DNA from 3 places in the Erwinia sp. GW821-FHT03D09 genome. Region 3 is predicted to be linked to each of the others. Evidence: predicted binding sites of a transcription regulator. Region 3 holds the regulator's gene; each other region holds the start of a gene.
The links. The regulator LexA, encoded in region 3, represses DNA repair genes until DNA is damaged. The targets are predictions, from matches to a motif close to TNCTGTATGTACATACAGNA.

Region 1 (7,786 bases), on a different contig from region 3:
ACTTACTGATTATTTTTAACCAAACCGTCCAGGTAACGCTCTGCATCAAGCGCAGCCATACAGCCGGTGCCCGCAGAAGTAATCGCCTGACGATAAATATGGTCCATCACATCACCCGCAGCGAATACGCCGGGAATGCTGGTTTGCGTGGCGTTACCGTGGATACCGGACTGTACTTTGATATAGCCGTTTTCCAGCTCCAACTGACCGTTGAAAATACCGGTATTCGGGCTGTGGCCGATAGCCACAAACAGGCCAGCCACTTCCAGTGTTTCGGTCCGGGTCTCGTCATGCGTTGAACGCAGGCGCAGAGAGCTGACACCCATTTGATCGCCGAGCACTTCATCCAGCGTGCGGTCGGTGTGCAGCACGATGTTGCCGTTCTTCACTTTTTCCATCAGCCGGTCAATCAGGATCTTCTCTGCGCGGAAGCTGTCACGGCGGTGGATCAGATGCACCTCAGCGGCGATGTTTGCCAGGTAAAGCGCTTCTTCAACGGCAGTATTACCGCCACCGATAACGGCGACTTTCTGATTACGATAGAAAAAGCCGTCGCAGGTTGCACAGGCAGAAACGCCACGGCCCTTAAACTCATCTTCAGAAGGCAGGCCCAGATAACGCGCGGAGGCACCGGTAGCGATAATCAGCGCATCAGCGGTGTATTCGCCTTCATCACCGGTAAGACGGAACGGGCGATTTTGCAGATCTACGCTGTGGATATGGTCAAAAATAATCTCGGTGTTAAATTTTACCGCATGTTCATGCATGCGTTCCATCAGCAGCGGGCCGGTCAGCTCGTTAGCATCTCCCGGCCAGTTTTCAACATCGGTCGTGGTAGTGAGCTGACCGCCTTTTTCCAGACCGGTAATCAGCACCGGATTCAGGTTGGCCCTGGCCGCATAAACGGCGGCAGTGTAGCCAGCCGGACCCGAACCAAGAATCAGTAACTTACTGTGTTTAGCCGTACCCATGAGATCCTCATTAATTAACTGACGAGCATGATTGCGGATTGTAGGGAATTTAGCGGGGCAAAAAAAGCATTCTGCGATTTTGTTAACGATTAATGAAAAAGGCTAAACCAATCAGCGCCATTTGAAGAATGGAATCTGGGTGAACATTCATCAGTTGTTATCTTGTCATGGCACAAAGGGAAAAAATTGTCATTGAAAAACAGAGAGCCAGCCTCTTATTTGGAATGTTGTACTGATTTTGATTGTTTTACTTTGACAATAGGCTGCTGTTTTGCGAAAACATTATTGGAAGCGGAGAATATTTAAGAGAGCGCAGCGGCGTTTTTGTCTGTTTTGCGTTCATCGTCAAATAAACTCAGTCTGTCATTTGGAATGACGCATGGTGTGGACAGACAACATGCGTCATGCAGATGAGGCGTGCAATATCGCAGCAGGCTCTATGTCTCCACTTAGAACGACTCTGTAAACGACTCAGCGTGCAGGGTAGGCAGGTAAAGGGAAGGATTTAAGAGAGACAATAATAATGGTAGACAATAAAAAACGACCGGGTAAAGACCTTGACAGAATCGACCGCAACATCCTGAATGAATTACAGAAGGATGGGCGTATTTCTAACGTTGAACTATCCAAACGCGTGGGGCTTTCCCCGACGCCATGTCTGGAGCGTGTCCGTCGCCTGGAACGCCAGGGCTTCATTCTTGGCTATACTGCGCAGCTGAATCCACACTATCTCGACGCTTCACTGCTGGTTTTCGTTGAGATTACTCTGAATCGTGGTGCGCCAGACGTGTTTGAACAATTTAACGCCGCCGTGCAAAAACTTGAGGAAACTCAAGAGTGTCACCTCGTTTCCGGTGATTTCGACTATCTGTTGAAAACGCGCGTACCGGACATGTCCGCCTACCGTAAATTACTCGGCGAAACGCTGCTGCGCCTGCCGGGAGTGAATGATACGCGTACCTATGTGGTCATGGAAGAAGTGAAACAAAGTAACCGCTTAGTGATTAAGACCCGGTAACACAGGACAGGTGCAAAACCTGGTATGTTTCGATACACTCCTGTGAATTCATACAGGTTCAGCGTCGGGTTAACCCCGACGCTGTTGCCTTCATAGTTTACAGGCACCTGGAGAGTACTCTTGAGCCAGGAATATACAGAAGATAAAGAAGTTTCGTTACAACCGCTAAGCAGTGGACGTCGTCTGCTGGAAGCGTTACTGATTATTGTTGCTCTTTTCGCCATCTATCTAATGGTTGCACTCTTGAGCTTCAATGCCTCCGATCCGAGCTGGTCGCAAACTGCCTGGCACGAGCCTATCCACAACCTCGGTGGGGGAGTCGGTGCGTGGCTTGCCGATACGCTGTTTTTCATCTTTGGCGTGATGGCGTATGCAATTCCTCCCGTTATTTTAGGCCTGTGTTGGATCACCTTCCGTCAGCGTAGTTCTCAGGAATACATTGACTATTTTGCCGTTGCTTTACGGCTGATTGGCGTACTTGCGCTGGTGGTGACCTCCTGTGGCCTGGCTGCGCTGAATGCAGATGATATGGGTTACTTCGCCTCCGGCGGTGTGATTGGCAGTCTGTTAAGCAATGCCATGGCTCCGTGGGTGAACGGCCCGGCAGGGACGTTGATCCTGCTGTGCGTCTGGGCGGCCGGTCTGACGCTGTATACCGGCTGGTCCTGGCTGACCATCGCTGAGAAAATTGGCGCGGTGGTGATGGGCGTGCTGACGTTTGCCAGCAATCGCTCTCGTGCGGATGAAAAGTGGCAGGAAGACGATGATTACGAGGAAGAGGATGCGCCGATTATCTCTTCCCGTGCGACGCGTAAAGACGAGGGTGACGACGTTCTGCTGGCAAAACACGCTTTGCCGGATGTTGCCGACGATGAACACGATCCGCTGTTGGCTAAGCCACAGAAGCCAGCGTCAGGCGAATCTGCAACAACTGCGGATTCTGTTGCGGGTGCTGCTTCCGCAGGTCAGGCTGCTGCGGCCAGCGCTATGGCAGCTTCTAACCCCTTCACTGCAGAAGCGACAAATACTCTCGCTACACCGAGCAACGACGCTTTGCAGCCAGCCGCTTCTGCGCACCAGCAACCTGTTGACGCACAGCCGCAGGTAGCAGCTCTGTCGCAGCCAATTACTCCGTCAGTGCAGCCCGTAACACAGCCGGCTGCCACGCCACCGCTTTACCGCTTTGAAGTCCCTCAGGAAGTGCAAACTCCGGCACCGGTTTCGCCATCCTATCAGGATGAAGATGATGGCCCGCAGATGGGGAACTGGCGTGAAGCCTCTTCGTCACTGTTTGAGTTCTCACCGCAGTCTACATCGCATGCCGCGACGGCGATAGCAGCAGCCGGTACCCCCGCCGTTGCTGCGCAGGTATCCGAGAACGCAATGCCATTTATGCCGGGCTTCAGCGCAACCAGCGATGATGACGATAATCCTCAGGTGAAGCAGGGAATTGGTCCTGAGCTGCCGCGGCCGAAGCCGGTTAAGCTTCCGACACGTCGTGAACTGGCTTCCTATGGCATTAAACTGCCGTCGCAGCGTATGGCGGAAGAAAAGGCCAGAGAAGAAGAACTGCGTCAGCAGCAGCAGGCTGCAAGCCGTTATGCTGCGCCAGATCTCGGTGATGAACAGGATAATGAAGCCGAGGAGGCAAGCCTGCGCGCAGCGTTCCTGGCTCAGCAGCAGCAGCGCTATGGTGAAGCTCTTTCCTCCGAGGAAGAGGACCTGGTGCAGCAGGCCGCGCTGGCCAGCCAGTTTGCGGCGCAGCAACAGCAGCGTTACGCAGCTGAGAGTGCACCGACTGCGCCAGCTGTGACGCCTGCACTGTCTGCATCAGTACCTGCAGCTCCAACGTTCACTCTGGATACCTCTTCCGCATTCGACTTCTCACCAATGGATGATCTGGTGGATGACGGTCCTGCCGAGCCTCTGTTTATGCCATCGGTAGTCGCTGAGCCAGAAGCCGTTGCGCCTCAGTGGCAACAGCCGCCGGGAAGCACATACCAACAACCGCATCCGTCAGTCAGCGCGCCACAGCCTCAGGCTTTAGTTAGTGCACCACAGCAACAGTGGCGTGAAGAGTCTGCATCCCAGTGGCAGAAAGCGGAAGCTGAATCACAGCGGCAGCCGGAGCCAGAAAGCTGGCAGCCACCGTGGGAGCCAGCGGCCGATCCCGCACCCGCTTCAGCCTGGCGACCGGTACCCGCCGCTCAGGCCGTGCAGCCGCCGGTTAGCGCTGAGCCGGTCGCTTCCGAACCGGATATGGACAGCCTGATCCATCCATTCCTGGTGCGTCACGAGCAGCCGACGTATAAACCGACGACGCCATTGCCAAGCCTCGATCTGTTGACGTCTCCGCCAACGGAAACCGAGCCGGTCGATCACTTTGCGCTTGAGCAGACCTCCCGTCTGATTGAGGCTCGGCTGGCCGATTATCGCGTTAAAGCCGAAGTGGTGGGTAATTCGCCAGGACCGGTAATCACGCGCTTTGAGCTGGATCTGGCTCCTGGCGTGAAAGCGGCGCGAATTTCTAACCTTTCTCGCGATCTGGCACGTTCCCTTTCTGCCGTCGCCGTGCGCGTGGTGGAAGTGATCCCGGGGCGGCCTTACGTTGGCCTGGAGTTGCCCAACCAGAAACGCCAGACGGTTTATCTGCGAGAAGTGCTGAATTGCCCGGCCTTCCTGGATAATCCGTCACCGCTGTCTATTGTGCTCGGTAAGGATATTTCCGGTGAGCCGGTGGTGGCCGATCTGGGTAAAATGCCTCACCTGCTGGTTGCCGGTACAACCGGTTCCGGTAAATCGGTGGGTGTTAACGCGATGATCCTCAGCATTTTGTATAAAGCGACGCCGAAAGAAGTGCGCTTTATCATGATCGACCCGAAAATGCTCGAACTGTCGGTATACGAGGGGATCCCGCATCTGTTAACCGATGTTGTTACGGATATGAAAGATGCGGCAAATGCCCTGCGCTGGTGTGTGGTTGAGATGGAACGTCGTTACAAGCTGATGTCGGCGCTGGGCGTGCGTAATATTGCTGGCTACAACGAAAAAGTCGATTTGGCAGAAGAGATGGGGCGCCCGATTCCCGATCCGTTCTGGAAGCCAACCGACAGTATGGATATGACGCCACCGGTGCTGGAGAAAGAGCCTTATATCGTGGTGATGGTCGATGAATTTGCCGACCTGATTATGACCGTAGGTAAAAAGGTGGAGGAGTTGATCGCTCGCCTGGCGCAGAAAGCCCGTGCCGCTGGTATTCACCTGGTGCTGGCGACTCAGCGTCCTTCGGTAGATGTGATCACCGGCCTTATCAAAGCGAATATTCCAACCCGTATCGCCTTTACCGTCTCAAGTAAAATTGACTCACGCACGATCCTCGATCAGGGCGGGGCGGAGTCGCTGCTGGGCATGGGTGATATGCTGTATCTGGCTCCGAACTCATCGATTCCTGTCCGCGTTCACGGTGCCTTTGTTCGCGATCAGGAAGTCCACGCGGTGGTGAAAGACTGGAAAGCGCGCGAGCGGCCAAAATACAAAGAGGGTATTCTCAGCGGTGGCGATGAGGGTGAATCCGCAGGTGGCGGCATGGAAGGGGATGAAGAACTCGACCAGCTGTTTGACCAGGCTGTTGCCTTCGTGGTGGATAAACGCCGTGCTTCCATTTCCGGGGTGCAGCGTCAGTTCCGTATCGGCTACAACCGCGCCGCGCGTATCATCGAACAGATGGAAGCACAGGGCATCGTGTCATCGCCAGGTCACAACGGGAACCGTGAAGTACTGGCACCGCCACCGCATGAAATGTGATGGCTGTTTAATTAATCAATGCTTTATTTTAAGCGTGATATCAAAGCGTTATTAAGGATGCCGTAATGAAAAAATTTGTAACCTCATGCTGTCTGCTGGCGGCCTTTACTTCGGCCAGCGTGTTGGCAGATGCCTCCAGTGAGCTGAAGCAGCGCCTGGATAAGGTGAAAAGCTTCCATGCCACGTTCAGTCAGAAAGTGACTGACGGCAGCGGCGCATCCGTTCAGGACGGCGAAGGGGAAATGTGGGTGCAGCGGCCAAATCTGTTTAACTGGCATATGACGGCCCCCGATGAGAGCACCCTGATTTCCGATGGTAAAACGCTGTGGTTCTACAATCCTTTTGTTGAACAGGTTAGCGCCAGCTGGCTGAAAGACGCTACCGGCAACACGCCGTTTATGCTGATTGCCCGCAATCAGGCCAGCGACTGGAAGCAGTATAATATCGCGCAGAAAGGAGATAACTTCTCACTGACGCCGAAATCGATCGACGGCAATCTGAAGCAGTTTGATATCAACGTATCAACTAACGGTACGATCAACCAGTTCAGTGCAGTAGAACAGGACGGTCAGCGCAGCAGCTATGCGCTGAAAAGTCAGCAGAACGGGGCTATCTCTGCCGATAAGTTCACGTTTACGCCGCCAAAAGGCGTAACCCTGGACGATCAGCGTCAGTGAGGTTCGCGTGAGTAACCTGTCCCTCGACTTTTCCCGTAACGAATTTCAGCCTCTGGCCGCGCGCATGCGGCCACGCAATCTCAATGAATATATTGGTCAGCAGCATCTGCTGGCGGCGGGTAAACCGTTGCCGCGGGCGATTGAGGCAGGTCACCTTCATTCGATGATTTTATGGGGGCCTCCGGGGACGGGGAAAACAACGCTGGCTGAGATTATCGGCCACTACGGCCAGGCGGACGTTGAACGTATTTCCGCCGTGACATCCGGCGTGAAAGAGATACGTGAAGCCATCGATCGTGCCAGACAAAGCCGCAATGCGGGTCGCCGTACCATCCTCTTTGTCGATGAAGTGCATCGCTTCAATAAAAGCCAGCAGGATGCCTTCCTGCCGCATATTGAGGATGGCACCATTACTTTTATCGGTGCAACAACTGAGAACCCCTCGTTTGAACTCAATTCTGCGCTGCTTTCACGTGCCCGCGTCTATCTGCTTAAATCGTTAACCAGCGATGATATCGCCGGTGTGCTCGATCAGGCGATGTATGATGCTGAACGTGGCTTCGGCAAAGACAACGTCATTTTGCCGGATAATACCCGCAGTATGATTGCCGAACTGGTTAACGGCGATGCGCGTCGGGCGCTGAATACGCTGGAAATGATGGCGGATATGGCTGAGGTTAACGCAGAGGGCAAGCGTGAACTGACGCCGCAGCTGCTTAACGAAGTTTCAGGGGAACGCAGCGCCCGCTTCGATAACAAGGGCGACCGTTTTTACGATTTGATCTCTGCCTTGCACAAATCCGTGCGCGGTTCCGCACCGGATGCGGCGCTGTACTGGTATGCGAGAATTATTACCGCGGGGGGCGATCCGCTGTATGTTGCTCGCCGCCTGTTGGCTATCGCTTCTGAGGACGTCGGCAATGCTGACCCGCGCGGTATGCAGGTAGCTATTGCCGCCTGGGACTGCTTTACCCGGGTTGGCCCGGCTGAGGGTGAACGTGCGATTGCTCAGGCGATTGTCTACCTGGCCTGCGCACCGAAAAGTAATGCCGTTTACACCGCGTTCAAAGCGGCCATGCGCGATGCGCGTGAGAATCCGGATTACGACGTGCCTGAACATTTGCGCAATGCACCAACGAAGCTGATGAAGGAAATGGGGCTGGGAGCAGAGTACCGCTATGCCCACGATGAACCGAACGCTTACGCTGCCGGTGAGGACTATTTTCCCCAGCAGATGGCTCAGACGCGCTACTATCAGCCTACTTCTCGCGGGCTGGAGGGCAAAATCGGTGAAAAGCTCACCTGGCTTGCCGCTC
Region 2 (7,786 bases), on a different contig from region 3:
AGGTGATTACCCTCGGCCGCAGCCTGATCCTGCTGGCTAACCACGTGCCGGATATTGATGCGCTGATTATGCGTGTCCGCCAGAATGGCTGAATGCTGAATGCTGAATGCTGAATGCTGAATGCTGAATGCTGAATGCTGAATGCTGGATGCTGAATGCTGATGGTATGGGCAGGTTACCCGTCGCTGGAGCATGTGGTCCAGCGTAAGCAGCGAAATAAAAACGCCAACCCTTGCAGGTTGGCGTTTTTTTAATTGCGCGTTTCTGATGCGGTTTAGCTGCCTGAGCTGCCTGAGCTGCCTGAGCTGCCTGAGCTGCCCGTCTGACAAAGGTAACCGCCAGGCAGCATCGTCAGGCCGTCAAACGCAGGCAACCTGAAGCTACGCCGCTTCGGTTTTACCCGGCCCCTGCGGCTTTACCGCAGCGGGTTTCTCCAGCGTTACCGTGGCTGAATCATCCTGCTTGCCCGATTTGCCCTGTACTGTCGCCGCAGATTCCCCAGACTTAGCTGATTTATCCAGCGCGACCTTATCAGAGCCCTCGGCTTTCACCGGACGAGTCGCCAGCGCATCAGCCTCGAATTCATCGACGTTAATGGAACGCAGGCGGCTGGCCTCGGCGCGGATCAGGACGTCGGCTTCCGCCTTAGTTAACCAGCCGGCCTGCTGGCCTTCGGCGGCCAGCACGTCCAGGCGGGTGAACGGCAGGTGTTTTTTCTGCTCTTTCGACACGCGTTCGTGGATCACTTCCGCCGCCATGACATCGGTTAAGGCCTGTTCCAGCTGGCCCGCCGGGTTGTGTTCGCTCGGTGCCAGGTACTGGCCACGGCCCAGACGGCTGCGGGTGGCAGACGGCAGCTGCAGAATACGCGCCAGCTGGTGGTCAAGGCGATCGGACGGCGCACGGCAGTGGCGACCGGTTGGGAAAATCACCACACGCAGCAGGCCCGCCACCAGGCGGTTAGGGAAGTTATGCAGCAGATCCTCAATGGCCGTTTCTGCCTGATACAGCGCGTCCTGCACACCCCAGTGCACCAGCGGCAGATCGGCTTCGTTGCGACCCTCATCGTCGTAGCGCTTCAGTGCCGCCGAGGCCAGATAAAGCTGGCTGAGGATATCGCCGAGGCGCGCCGAGATACGTTCACGGCGCTTCAGGCTGCCGCCGAGTACCGACATGGAAATATCCGACAGCAGGGCGAGGTTCGCGCTGATGCGGTTCAAATGCTGATAGTAGCGACGGGTGGCGTCGCGGGTTGGCGAGGCGCTGGTCAGGCCTCTGGTCAGGCCCAGCCACAGACTGCGCATTTTGTTGCTGCCAACGTGGCCGATATGTTTAAACAGCGCCCGGTCAAAGGCCGCCACGTCGTTATTTTGCGCGGCTTCCATCTCTTCCAGCACGTAAGGATGGCAGCGAATTGCCCCCTGGCCGAAGATGATCATGCTGCGGGTCAGAATGTTCGCGCCCTCAACGGTGATCGCAATCGGTGCGCCCTGATAGGCACGGGCGAGGAAGTTACTGTTGCCGAGCATAATGCCCTTGCCCCCGGCGATATCCATTGCATCCATAATCGCCCGTTGGCCGCGGTGGGTACAGTGATATTTCACAATCGCCGACAGCACCGCGGGTTTTTCGCCCTGCATAATGCCGTAGGTAATCAGTGACGCGGCGGCATCCATGACATAGGCGTTACCGGCAATACGCGCCAGCGGTTCTTCGATGCCCTCCATCTTGCCAATCGGCAGACGGAACTGGCGGCGAATATGAGCGTAGGCACCAATCGCCAGCGCAATGCTTTTCAGGCTGCCGGTGGAGTTAGAAGGCAGGGTGATGCCGCGACCAACGGAGAGGCACTCAACCAGCATTCGCCAGCCCTGACCGGCCATCGCCGGGCCACCGATAATAAAATCAATCGGTACAAAGATGTCTTTACCCCGGGTTGGGCCATTCTGGAACGGCACGTTGAGCGGGAAATGGCGGGTACCGATTTCCACGCCCGGAGTTTGGGTCGGGATCAGCGCGCATGTGATGCCCAGTTCTTCGGTATTGCCCAGCAGGCGATCCGGATCGGACAGTTTGAACGCCAGCCCCAGTACGGTGGCAACAGGGGCCAGGGTAATGTAGCGTTTGTTCCAGGTCAGGCGCATGCCCAGCACCTGTTCGCCCTGCCAGTCGCCCATGCAGACTACGCCGGTATCGGGAATTGCCCCCGCATCGGAGCCTGCTTCCGGGCTGGTCAGTGCAAAGCAGGGAATTTCGTCGCCGCGCGCCAGGCGGGGCAGATAGTGATCTTTTTGCTCTTCAGTACCGTAGTGCTGCAGTAGCTCGCCGGGGCCGAGGGAATTAGGAACGCCAACGGTAATTGCCAGAATGCCGGAAACGCCGGCCAGTTTTTGCAAAACCTGAGCCTGAGCATAGGCGGAAAACTCCAGCCCGCCGTACTCTTTTTTAATGATCATCGCAAAGAAGCGATGCTGTTTCAGGTATGCCCAGAGTTCCGGCGGCAGATCGGCCATTTCGTGGGTGATTTCAAAGTCATTCGCCATGCGGCAGGCTTCTTCTACCGGGCCGCTAAGAAACGCCTGTTCTTCTTCGGTCAGACGTGGCTGCGGATAGTTGTGCAGTTTTTTCCAGTCCGGCGCGCCGCGGAACAGATCGCCTTCCCACCAGGTTGTGCCGGCATCGATGGCTTCTTTTTCGGTACGCGACATCGGCGGCATGACTTTGCGGAAGGTGTTCAGTACCGGCTTGCCAAACATCGCCTGACGCATCGGCAACAGGTTTAACGGCAGCAGGATAATGGCCAGTGGGATTAACAGCCAGAAGGTCCACAGACCCACAAGGCTGAGAACGACGGTCCACGCCAGTAAGGCGATGCTGCCAGCCAGAAGGCTAACACGGTGATAAAACAGGGCACCAATCAGCACGATTGTCGCCACAATACTGAGAACCATCATAACGTGCGCTCCGTAAGTTGTAAGAGGTCCGACCTGTTGGTTATATGTTTAGATTAGCACTGGCCAAGATGCAATCTGTTTACATAATAATTACAACCTGGCTCACAAAGCACCGCACATCCGGGTAAACCTCGCGGTGGAAAGGGAGATTGCTTCACGCCCTTCTGGCAAGTTGATAAACTTAAGCCGTCACTTATTCCTAAAAAGGATCTCTCCCTATGTACCAGGACATTATTCGCGCCGAGCTAAATGAAGCCGCCGACACGCTGAATAAATTTTTAAGCGATGACGCTAACATCCATGCCATTCAGCGGGCGGCCGTGCTGCTGGCCGATTCCTTTAAGGCGGGTGGCAAGGTGCTTTCCTGCGGTAACGGCGGCTCGCACTGCGATGCCATGCACTTCGCTGAAGAGCTGACCGGCCGCTATCGTGAAAACCGTCCGGGCTATCCGGCGATTGCGATCTCTGACGTCAGCCATATCTCCTGCGTGGGCAATGACTTTGGCTTTGACGCCATCTTCTCCCGCTATGTTGAAGCGGTAGGTCAGGCGGGTGATGTTCTGCTGGGGATATCCACTTCCGGCAATTCCGCCAACGTGATTAAAGCGATTGAAACTGCCCATGCCAAAGGGATGAAGGTGATTACCCTGACCGGTAAAGACGGTGGGAAAATGGACGGATCGGCGGATGTGGAAATCCGCGTACCGCACTTTGGTTTTGCCGATCGTATTCAGGAGGTCCATATTAAAGTGATCCATATCCTGATCCTGCTGATCGAAAAAGAGATGGCGAAGTAATCCCTGCCATTGCCCGCCGGTGACTCTGTGCGGCGGGCACTCCACGGTTATCCGTTTCGAGGTTGTTGACGAGGTATCACTATGTGCGAACTGCTCGGGATGAGCGCGAACGTCCCGACGGACATCTGTTTTAGCTTTACCGGGCTGGTGCAGCGCGGTGGCGGAACGGGTCCGCATAAAGATGGCTGGGGTATTACCTTCTACGAGGGTAAAGGCTGTCGCACATTTAAAGATCCGCAACCGAGCTTCCAGTCGCCGATTGCGCGCCTGGTGCAGGATTATCCGATTAAGTCGTGTTCGGTGGTGGCGCATATACGCCAGGCCAACCGCGGCGAAGTGTCGCTGGAAAACACACATCCTTTCACCCGCGAACTGTGGGGCCGCAACTGGACCTATGCCCATAATGGGCAGCTGAAAGGCTACAAGAATCTGGATACCGGGCCTTACCGACCGATCGGTGAAACTGACAGCGAGCTGGCGTTCTGCTGGCTGCTGCACAAGTTGACCACGCGCTATCCGCGTACGCCCGGCAACTGGCCTGCGGTATTTCGCTATATTGCCGAGCTGGCGGCGGAGCTGCGTGAGAAAGGCGTGTTCAATATGCTGCTGTCGGACGGCCGCTATCTGATGGCGTTTTGCTCCACTAATCTGTTCTGGATCACCCGCCGGGCACCGTTTGGTAAAGCAAAGCTGCTGGACCAGGATGTGGAGATAGACTTTCAGAAGCAGACCACGCCGAATGACGTGGTCACGGTGATCGCAACGCAGCCGCTAACGGCTAACGAAACCTGGAACAAGATTGCCCCAGGCGAATGGGCGCTATTTTGTCTGGGTGAGCGCCAGAGCTGAATCTGGTGCACCTGTGCCGCCCATCATCGGGCGGCTCAGTACATACTTACCACCGCTGACGCTGACCGAAGGTGGCATTTTAGTCTGCACAAACTGTGTATAGCCCGGTTGCAGTTCCTTCCAGAAACTGTAATAGGTCGAGTAGCGGTGGCGCTGCATATTGCTCTCGGTCATACGGAAGGGATAAATGCTGACATCCACGCGCTGCTGGCCGTTGCGCAGAGCGGCTTCCACATAATGATAAATCTCGTCCATATAGGCATCGGTCATGGCGTAGCAGCCGACTGACACGCAGTTGCCGTGGATCATCAGGTATTTGCCTTCATAGCCCTGCTGCTGGTCGTACTCATTCGGGAAACCGACGTTAATCGCGCGGTAGAAGCGGCTGTCCGGCTTCAGCTGGGAAAGCCCGACGCTGTAAAATCCTTCCGGGCTTTTGAAGTCACCCTCGCGACGCTTTGGCCCCAGTCCGCCGGAAAAATTACAGATGCGATAGCTGTCGAGCAGACGATATTCGTTACCGATCTTGCCGTAAAGCTCGAGGGTGCGTTCTTCTTTAAAGATCTGCAGATACACCGGCGTACCCAGCAGTTGTTTCTTTAACTCTTTGCTGACCGGCGCCAGTGGCTGTACCGCGTTGGGTACGCTGGCAAAGACAACGGCAGGCAGAAAAATCATCGCAAACAGCAGTGCGATTTTGGCCATTCTTGTTCCCTTGAAAAAGAGGGTGGAGTGCAACGCCGAAAGGCGTCTGTAACTTGCAATACAGGACAAATCCGCTATTGCGGCGATACCATAGCATTGTCTATTTTTTTCTCAAGATTAGAAAGATTAAATACCTTATTACCCGCCATGATTGCGGGTGAACCGACATTTATTGATATCGCATAATTAAGCTGTATACTTATACAGTATATTGTCGGGGGGCGTTATGCGTAAGATTATTCACGTTGATATGGACTGCTTCTTTGCCGCAGTAGAAATGCGTGACGATCCGAGCCTGCGCGATATCCCGATTGCGATTGGCGGCAGCCGCGTTGCGCGTGGTGTGATCAGCACCGCCAATTATCCTGCACGCAAATATGGCGTGCGTAGCGCGATGCCAACGGCCATGGCCTTAAAGCTTTGCCCCCATCTTAAAGTGATCCCCGGACGCTACGACGCTTATAAAGAGACCAGTGCCCATATCCGTGAAATTTTCTCCCGCTACACCTCGCTGATTGAGCCGCTGTCGCTGGATGAAGCCTACCTTGACGTTTCCGACAGCCCCCACTGCCAGGGATCGGCAACGCTGATGGCGCGGGAAATCCGCCAGACTATCCATCGGGAACTGGATCTCACCGCTTCTGCCGGCGTGGCACCCATTAAGTTTCTCGCCAAAATAGCCTCTGATATCAATAAACCCAACGGCCAGTGCGTAATTACTCCCGAGGAGATGCCCGACTTTCTGCTGGCCCTGCCGCTGGCAAAAATTCCCGGCGTAGGCAAAGTTACCGCCCGCAAGCTGGAAGAACTGGGGCTGAATACCTGCGCCGATGTGCAAAAAAGCGATCTGGCGATGCTGCTTAAGCGCTTTGGCAAATTTGGCCGAGTGCTGTGGGAACGGAGCCACGGATTTGACGACCGTGAAGTGATTACCGAACGCCAGCGTAAATCCCTCGGCGTGGAACGCACGCTGTCTGAAGATATCCACGACTGGGAAGATTGCCTGAATATTATTGATTCGCTCTATGAAGAGCTGGAACGGCGACTGATCAAAATCAAGCCGGACCGACAGATTGCCCGTCAGGGCGTGAAGCTGAAGTTTAATGACTTCCAGCTCACCACTCAGGAACACATCTGGCCTGAGCTGAATAAAGCCGATCTGATCGCCGTGGCGCGGAAAAGCTGGGACGAGCGGCGGGGAGGGCGTGGGGTCAGGCTGGTAGGGCTGCACGTTACGCTGCTGAATCCACAGCTGGAGCGGCAGCTGCTGCTGGGGCTGTAAACACTGAGCATGGCATAAATAATAACGCTGCCGCAGTATTATGCGGCAGCGTTCATCATACATTCCTTCCATGGAGAGCACAGGCAGGGTTCGCATACATCCTGCTTTGTGCACACTCGCATGGCTTAGCGCGGGTATTCAGCGATACGGTGTCGGCTCGCTGGCAAAGATTATCCAACCCGGAGATTCCCGGGCCGGGAATACTTTTATTTAGCTGGAATAGCCTTCAGCAGTGCGGTCAGCAGCTGCCAGTAAAGGCCAACGCTGGCGATATGCACCTGCTCATCCGGCGAGTGCGGGCCGGTGATGGTGGGGCCGATAGACACCATATCCATCTCCGGGTACGGTTTTTTAAATAAACCGCACTCCAGGCCTGCGTGAATCACCTGAATGTTCGGCGTGCGGTTAAACAGCTTCTCGTAGGTTTCACGTACCAGCGCCATTACTGGTGAGGTTGCGTCCGGCTGCCAGCCAGGGTAGCTGCCTTTTGCCAGGGTTTTTGCCCCCGCCAGCTGGCCGAGCGCGGTCAGCATTTCCACCACGTACTCTTTACCGCTGTCGATCAGGGAACGCACCAGGCTATTGATGACCGCTTCGTCGCCTTCAAACTTCACTACGCCCACGTTCAGAGAGGTTTCAACCACGCCTTTCATCACGTCGGAATTGCGGATCACGCCGTTCGGGGTGCTGTTCAACAGAGCGATAAACGCGTCACGGCTTGCGGCATTCAGCGGTTTTTCGCTGCTTTCCACGGCTTCGGTAACGATCGCGATATTCTTCTCAACCAGGCTCAGTTCATTTTGCAGTGTGGTCAGGTAGCCTGCCGCCAGCGACTTCAGACGATCGACTTTATCGGCCGCAACCGCGAGGGTAGCAAACGCCTCACGCGGAATGGCATTACGCAGCGTGCCGCCGGTGAAGTCGATCAGACGCAGGTCAAGATCCGCCGCGTGGGCGAACAGGAAACGTGACAGGAGTTTGTTAGCGTTACCCAGGCCAACGTGAATATCGCAGCCGGAGTGGCCGCCTTTCAGGCCTTTTAAGGTAACCTTCTGCGTCTGATAACCCGCCGGCAGCGCTTCACGGGTCAGCGGCAGGGTGCTGGTAAAGTCGATACCACCCGCGCAGCCCATGTAGATCTCACCTTCTTCTTCCGAGTCGGTGTTGATCAGAATATCGGCCTGCAGCCAGCCAGCCTG
Region 3 (7,786 bases):
GGTCGCGCCCGGCGATCCGCGTATTTGCTACCTACGCGAAGTGGGATGAAAAGTGGGGCTACGCCACCTCTGACGATACCGGATACACCTCCGGCACCGCCTACAGCGATACCAGCGCTAAAACCTTCAGCCGCGGTAACGACGACGAAGTCAGCTTCGGCGTACAGATGGAAGCCTGGTGGTAACAGCCAGTCGCGGGTGGGCCAGCTCAGGCCCACCCGTCTCTCTTAAGCCCCGAAACTGCATTGCCTGGCGGGATCGGGGTAGCCCGTTCAAGGAACATAAAATGAAAAAAAATCTGCTGTCACTGTGCCTGATTGCGGGACTGACTTCCGCATCAATCCTGCCCGCTACGGCGGCAACCTTTACTTCACCACAGAATACGGCGGTGGCCCCGGCCATTCCGGCTTCTGCACTCCAGCGCCTCTCCTGGCTGCCGGTCACGCCACCTGCCAGTAACGACATTGCGCTGAACGCTTCCTCCCAGAGCCTGAACCAGGGCGAAATTACCGGTCCGGTTGCGGCCGTGACCCTGCCAGCCGACCGCGGCTCGCTGGAAATTACCCTCACCAGCGTGGTGAAAGATCGCCGCGTCTATGTACCTAATGTCCTGGTGCTGGACGAACAAATGCGCCCGGCCGCCTTCTATCCCGGCAGCTACTTCCCGTATCAGAAACCCGGCGTTGTCTCGCAGGACCGGCTGGAAGGGACGCTGAAGCTAACGCCGGCACTGGGGCAAAAACAAATTTACCTGCTGGTGTATACCACCCGTCAGGATCTCACCACCACGACTCAGCTGAAAAACCCGGCGAAGGCCTATGCTGAAGGCGTGGGTAACGCCGTGCCGTCCATTCCCGATCCCGTTGCCGCTCACGTGAGCGACGGCCAGATTACGCTGAAGGTGAAAGCGGAGCAGGGCAGCGGCAACGTGATGATAGGCCAGGTGTTTAACCAGCCGCAGCCGCAACCGGTGGTGGTTGGCAGTACGACTGCACCGGCAGCGGTAGCTGCTGCGCCTGCACCAGCGGTTCCGGCGGCGAAAGCGGAACCGATGCTCAGCGACACCGAAACCTACTTCAACCAGGGCATCCGCCAGGCGGTGAAGGCGGGGGATATCGACAAAGCACTGCGTCTGATGAATGAAGCCGAGCGTCTGGGCTCCACATCGGCGCGGCAAACCTTTATCAGCAGTGTGAAAGGCAAGGGATAACATCCCCATATTGCTGGGCTGGCTCCATGACTGGTGCGCCGTGCGGCGCACCTTTTTTCCGTCCTTCTGTGCTACCCATAAATTTCTGCGTAATTGCCCCGCTTTGATAGGTTTGGCTCTGGTGTCTGCGTTACACTCTGCTTCTGAATTTTTTGCGGAGAAGTGCTATGGCTGAGAACGCGCTGCCGCTATTGCGCGCTATCGACTGGCTACCCGAATCATCGTCCCTGTTAACCGCTTCCCTGCTCGACTGGCTGATGGAAGAAGACTCGATGACCCGGCGTTTTGAACGCCATTGCCAGCAGGTGACCGTAAACCTGCTGCGTGAAGGATTTATTGCCGCGCAGGAGGCCGGAAGTGATGCTGAACTGCTGCCCGCAGACAGCCGTTTCTGGCTGAGGGAAATCGAGCTGTGCGGCGATGGCATTCCCTGGCTGGTGGCGAGAACGCTGGTGCCGGAATCAACCCTGATTGGCCCGGAGCAGAAGCTGCAGCAGCTGGGTACCGTGCCCCTCGGGCGCTATCTGTTTACCAGCTCGACCTTAACCCGCGATTTTATTGACGTTGGCCGCAGCGGTAATCTGTGGGGGCGGCGCTCGCGCCTGCGCCTGTCGGATAAACCACTGCTGCTGACGGAACTCTTTTTACCGGCATCTCCCCTGTATGCCCATCCGAACACTGAGGAGAATCAGTAGCGTGGAGACCAGTCTGCAAATGAGTAAGCTTTCTGCCTATATCCGCCTGATGCGGGTTGATAAACCGATTGGCACGCTGCTGCTGCTGTGGCCGACGCTGTGGGCGCTGTGGCTGGCCGGAATGAAGGTGCCGCCGCTTAACGTGCTGATTGTCTTCGTGCTGGGCGTGATTTTTATGCGTGCGGCAGGCTGCGTGGTCAATGATTTTGCCGACCGTAAAATCGACGGCCATGTTAAACGCACCCGGCAACGTCCGCTGCCGAGCGGCGCGGTCACCAGCGGTGAGGCAAAAGTGCTTTTCGTCAGCCTGGTGCTGATCTCCTTCCTGCTGGTGCTGACCATGAACAGCATGACCATCTGGTTGTCACTGGGCGGGCTGCTGCTGGCGTGGATGTATCCGTTTATGAAGCGCTACACGCATCTGCCACAGGTGGTGCTGGGCGCGGCCTTCGGCTGGGCTATTCCGATGGGCTGGGCGGCGGTAAACGAAACCCTGCCGTTAACCTGCTGGCTGTTGTTCCTGGCCAATATCTGCTGGACGGTGGCCTACGACACGCAGTATGCGATGGTTGACCGCGACGACGATCTGAAGATTGGCGTGAAATCAACGGCGATTCTGTTTGGCCGCCAGGACAAGCTGATTATCGGGCTGCTGCAGCTGGCGACCCTTGCCCTGCTGGCGCTCACCGGCTGGCTGAGTGGTTTAGGCGGCATCTTCTATTGGGGGCTGTTACTCGCTGCTGTATTATTTATCCATCAGCAGAAATTGATTGCCGACCGCCAGCGTGAGAAGTGCTTCCAGGCATTCCTGAACAATAACTATGTCGGACTGGTGCTGTTTGTCGGTATTGCACTGAGCATCTGGTAGCAGAAGAAATAATAGAAAAGGGGCAACCTTGCGGTCTGCCCCTTCTTTTTTGCCTAAACCAGCGGGTTTTATCAGTCGTGTGCGACGGCACTCTCAATCGTCATGCGCACATCCTGCGTCACCAGATCTGCCAGCAGCTGGTAGACCTTCTGGGTCTGCTCAACCTGTGCATCACCGGAATCACTGATGTAGCCTTCATCGCGCAGCGTCAGTACCAGCGAAGTGAACACGGCTTTATCGAAGAACTCCGGGGCATTGATGCCGTGCAGCACCGACAGGCGCTGAGCCATGGTACGGCTCTCTTTTTCCAGCGTACCGCGGTTAATCGCCGGGTTAGCACTGAGAATTGAGAAGGTAATGGCATAACGCTGCAGGGTTTCACGCACGCCGGCAGCCAACACCTGTAGCGTACGGAAGCGGCCCGGGGTCAGATGCAGGCTGCTCTCTTCGGCCAGCAGCAGTCCCTGACGCGCCATTTCGGCGACCAGCGCATCCAGTACCGCAGGCAGCTCGCTGATTTCCCAGCGCAGGAACAGCTCACTCTTCAGCATCGGATAAACCACGCTGACCTGGCGCAGCAGCTCCTCGCGGCTCAGTTCGCGATGCTGTATCAGAATGGCGGCGATCAGCGACGGCATCACCAGCATGTGGTGAATGTTATTGCGATAGTAGGTCATCAGAACCGCCTGCTCGCGCGGCAGAATGACGATCTCACCGATACTGTCCTGCTCCAGCTCAAACTTGTTCATGCCAAGTGCATGTTCCAGCAGGGCTTCAGCGCTGACATCCGGCACCGTAGAGTCTCTGGAGTAGGGCACGTTGCGCAGCAGCTGTAGGTAACAATCCAGTTGTTCAGTCAGCTGCTCGCGGGTCATAGAGCGCTGGCGCGATGCCAGCAGCGCCGTAACACACAGGTTAATGGCGTTCGCCGCACCGGCATTGTTAATGCGCACCATCACTTTCTGCGCAATATCGTTGACCGCCGGAGTCAGCCACGCCGGGCGCTGGGCTTCGATAGGATCGATAGAGTCGCGCCATTCCGGTACGCGCTGGTTCAGATAGGTCACCAGCGGCAGAGGTTCACCAAAGTTGACGTAGCCCTGGCCGAGGTTGCGTAGTTTACGCAGCCCGCGAACCATCGACATAAAGCCTTCTTTTTCTTTGGTCGCACCGCGCAGCTCTTTCGCGTAGGTCCCCACTTCCATCACGTGTTCATAGCCGATGTAGATCGGCACCAGCGTGATCGGGCGATTACCGCCGCGCAGCATCGCCTGAATGGTCATCGACAATGTGCCGGTTTTCGGATCGAGCAGGCGTCCGGTGCGCGAACGGCCACCTTCCACAAAGTACTCAACCGAATAGCCGCGGGTAAACAGTTCACCCAGGTACTCACGGAACACCGTGGAGTAGAGCTTGTTACCCTTAAAGGTACGACGGATAAAGAAGGCACCCAGGCGGCGGAAAATCGGGCCGGCAGGCCAGAAGTTCAGATTGATCCCGGCAGCAATATGCGGCGGCACCAGCCCCTGGTGGTAAAGCACGTAGGAGAGCAGCAGGTAGTCCATATGGCTGCGGTGGCAGGGCACATAGACAATCTCGTGACCATCCTGCGCCAGCTGGCGCACGCGCTCGCCGCCGCTAACGTTCAGGCCCTGATACAGCTTGCTCCAGGTCCAACCCATCACGCGATCGGTCAGGCGAATAGCCTCATAGGAGAAGTTCGCCGCAATCTCTTCCATCAGCTCAACGGCGTTTTGCTGAGCCTTTTCGTGGGAAATTTTCTTGCTGCGCGCTTCATCTTCCACCGCTTTGGCGATGGCTTTGGACTGCAGGAGCTTATTGAACAGATCCTGACGCACCGGCAGACGCGGGCCGACGGCGGCCAGCCGCTGACGGGCGAAGTGCATACGCGCCACGCGCGCCAGCTTCTGCGCGATGGTTTTATCGGTACCGTGCTCGGTCGCCATGCGGCGCAGAGAAACGATAGGCGAGAAACGCACAAAGCTGTCGCGACCCAGCCAGATCACCGCAAAGAACTTCTGAATGCCGTTCAGCACCCGCAGATGCGGCTGCTCGACACCCTGTACTTCGCGCCCAGGCGCACGGCCAAACATCACCGATACCGGCACCATCTGTACATCCAGATCGGGATGATTACGGTGCAGGTCCAGATAGTCATGGAACAGCTTAACCGACTCAAGGTTTGGTACGAAATAGGGGAACACGCGCGGACCGTCATGGATAAACACATAGCGGGGCAGCATGGTGCCGTCGATCTCCAGCGGATGCAACGGATCGGGGAGATCCTGTTTGCGGCATTGTTCGCGCAGGGCAAGGAGATCGGCCTTTGAATCATAAGGCAGCACATACATAATAGGGCGAGAAGTATCAAGCCCAAGCTCGGCAACCGGTTCGGCCGGGATTGCCTTACTTTTTACCAGGAATTTCACTGGCAGATTCAACAGTTTGTAATATAAATTACGCCAACCTGACATAGACAACATGAAGCCTCTTGTTAGCAAAGCGCCGCAAGCATACCAGAAAGCGCTAACAGAATCTGTGGTATTGCAAAATGTGCTACACCCTCTCATTGACGTTAAACTTCCCAAAGGGTTCCCTGATTATGGCAAATAACGCCACCGGATTGACTCGAATTGTAAAAGCAGCGGGCTATTCCTGGAAAGGTATACGTGCTGCCTGGCAACATGAAGCGGCATTCCGCCAGGAAGCCATCGCCGCCATTATCGCCATCCTGATCGCCTGCTGGCTGGATGTTGACGCCGTCACCCGCGTGCTGCTGATCGGCTCTGTGGTGATGGTGATTATCGTCGAAATCCTTAACAGCGCCATTGAGGCGGTAGTAGACCGTATCGGCAGTGAAATTCATCCGCTGGCCGGGCGTGCCAAAGATATGGGCTCCGCCGCCGTATTATTAAGTATAATATTGGCAGTTTTTGTGTGGGCAATGCTCTTGATCGCACATTTGCGATAGGTTTTCCGAAATTCAACAAACTGCTGTTTTTTAGCCAGCTTTGGGTTTTCAACGCGCAAATACCTGTATATACTGACAGTTGACTGTATAAACAACCAGGGGGCGGGATGAAAGCACTAACGGCACGGCAGCAGCAGGTTTACGACCTGATTCGCGACCACATTAACCAGACCGGCATGCCGCCGACGCGGGCAGAAATTGCCTCGCAGCTTGGCTTCCGTTCCCCCAATGCTGCTGAAGAACACCTGAAAGCGCTGGCCAGGAAAGGCGTGATTGAGATCGTTTCCGGTGCATCACGCGGCATTCGTCTGATGATGGAAGAAGCAGAGGGGCTGCCGCTGATTGGCCGCGTTGCCGCCGGTGAGCCGCTGCTGGCCGAGCAGCATATCGAAGGTCACTACTCGGTGGACCCGGAACTGTTCAAACCCAATGCGGACTTCCTGCTGCGCGTTAGCGGCATGTCGATGAAAGATATCGGCATCATGGACGGCGATCTGCTGGCGGTGCACAAAACGGAAGACGTGCGTAATGGCCAGGTTGTTGTGGCGCGTATTGATGACGAAGTTACCGTTAAGCGCCTGAAAAAACAGGGTAACATCGTTCACCTGCTGCCGGAAAACAGCGAGTTTCAGCCGATCGTTGTCGATCTGCGCCAGCAGACGCTGACTATTGAAGGTCTGGCCGTCGGTGTTATCCGCAACGGCAACTGGCTGTAATTCCCTGGTAAACCTGACGCGTTGCCCTCTGCGGCGCGTTTTGCGATCCTTCGTCTCTCCCTGCTTCCGGTTGGAAAATAATGCGACTGCTGACGGTTGCCGATAAAAATCTCTGGCGGCTGGCGCTGCCGATGATCCTCTCCAATATTACCGTGCCACTGCTCGGGCTGGTGGATACCGCCGTTATTGGCCATCTCGATAGCCCGACCTACCTCGGCGGCGTGGCGATTGGCACCACCATTACCAGCTTCCTGTTCATGCTGCTGCTGTTTTTGCGCATGAGCACCACCGGGCTGACCGCACAGGCTTTCGGTGCGAACGACAAGCCCGCACTGGCGCGAGCATTAATGCAGCCGCTGCTGCTGGCGCTGCTGGCAGGTTTCACCTTTATTCTGCTGAAAGCGCCGTTGACTCATCTGGCGCTGGGGCTGACCGGCGGCAGTAAAGACGTGCTGCATCAGGCCGATCTGTTTATGCAGATCCGCTGGCTCAGCGCGCCCGCCACGCTGGCGAACCTGGTTCTGCTCGGCTGGCTGCTTGGCGTGCAGTATGCCCGTGCGCCGGTGATCCTGCTGGTGGTGGGCAACCTGGTGAATATCCTGCTGGATCTGTGGTTTGTTATCGGCCTGAAGTGGGGCGTGCAGGGCGCCGCTGCCGCGACGGCTATCGCTGAATACGTCAGCCTGCTCGTGGGCCTGCTGCTGGTGTGGCGTGCGATGGTGATGCGTGGCCTGTCGCTGCGTCTGCTGCTGAGTGCATGGCGCGGTAATCTGGCCCGCCTGCTGAGGCTGAACCGCGACATTATGCTGCGTTCGCTGCTGTTGCAGGTGTGCTTTGCCTCACTGACGATCTTCGGTGCCCGGCTCGGTAGCGATATTGTTGCCGTCAATGCGGTTCTGCTGATGTTTCTGACCTTCACCGCCTATGCGCTGGATGGTTTCGCCTATGCGGTGGAAGCCTGCTCGGGTGAAGCCTTTGGCGCGGGAAACAGCCGACAGCTGCTCAGCGTCTGGCACGCGGCCTGCCGCCAGTCCGGCGTTGTGGCGCTGGCGTTCTCGTTGATTTATGCCTTCGGCGGTGAGCATATTGTGGCGCTACTGACCTCTCTGGAGCCTCTGCGGGAACTGGCCGATCGCTATTTATGGTGGCAGGTGGTGATGCCGCTGGCTGGCGTAGGCTGCTATCTACTGGACGGCATGTTTATCGGTGCCACCCGCGCCAGCGAAATGCGTAACAGCATGGTGGTGGCCGCAGCGGGCTTTGGGCTGACGCTGTTTACCGTTCCGCTGCTGGGCAATCACGGTT

Region 1: the regulator LexA is predicted to act here: its motif matches at 2,028-2,047, upstream of AC07U6_RS11950 (DNA translocase FtsK 4TM domain-containing protein).
Region 2: the regulator LexA is predicted to act here: its motif matches at 5,495-5,514, upstream of dinB (DNA polymerase IV).

Annotation. Positions count from the first base shown of each region.
Region 1 covers NZ_JBWKUK010000010.1:108,627-116,412, forward strand. The annotation lists gene trxB (thioredoxin-disulfide reductase) at 3-971, opposite strand; gene lrp (leucine-responsive transcriptional regulator Lrp) at 1,495-1,989, shown strand; gene AC07U6_RS11950 (DNA translocase FtsK 4TM domain-containing protein) at 2,110-5,793, shown strand; gene lolA (outer membrane lipoprotein periplasmic chaperone LolA) at 5,859-6,470, shown strand; gene AC07U6_RS11960 (replication-associated recombination protein A) at 6,478-7,786, shown strand, end outside.
Region 2 covers NZ_JBWKUK010000017.1:84,049-91,834, reverse strand. The annotation lists gene mtnK (S-methyl-5-thioribose kinase) at 1-92, shown strand, start outside; partial or broken gene fadE (acyl-CoA dehydrogenase FadE) at 546-2,954, opposite strand; gene lpcA (D-sedoheptulose 7-phosphate isomerase) at 3,173-3,751, shown strand; gene AC07U6_RS17255 (class II glutamine amidotransferase) at 3,833-4,600, shown strand; gene dpaA (peptidoglycan meso-diaminopimelic acid protein amidase) at 4,571-5,305, opposite strand; gene dinB (DNA polymerase IV) at 5,532-6,587, shown strand; gene pepD (beta-Ala-His dipeptidase) at 6,794-7,786, opposite strand, start outside.
Region 3 covers NZ_JBWKUK010000007.1:42,077-49,862, forward strand. The annotation lists gene AC07U6_RS08320 (maltoporin) at 1-185, shown strand, start outside; gene malM (maltose operon protein MalM) at 287-1,210, shown strand; gene ubiC (chorismate lyase) at 1,378-1,905, shown strand; gene ubiA (4-hydroxybenzoate octaprenyltransferase) at 1,925-2,773, shown strand; gene plsB (glycerol-3-phosphate 1-O-acyltransferase PlsB) at 2,845-5,268, opposite strand; gene AC07U6_RS08345 (diacylglycerol kinase) at 5,397-5,765, shown strand; gene lexA (transcriptional repressor LexA) at 5,873-6,481, shown strand; gene dinF (MATE family efflux transporter DinF) at 6,562-7,786, shown strand, end outside.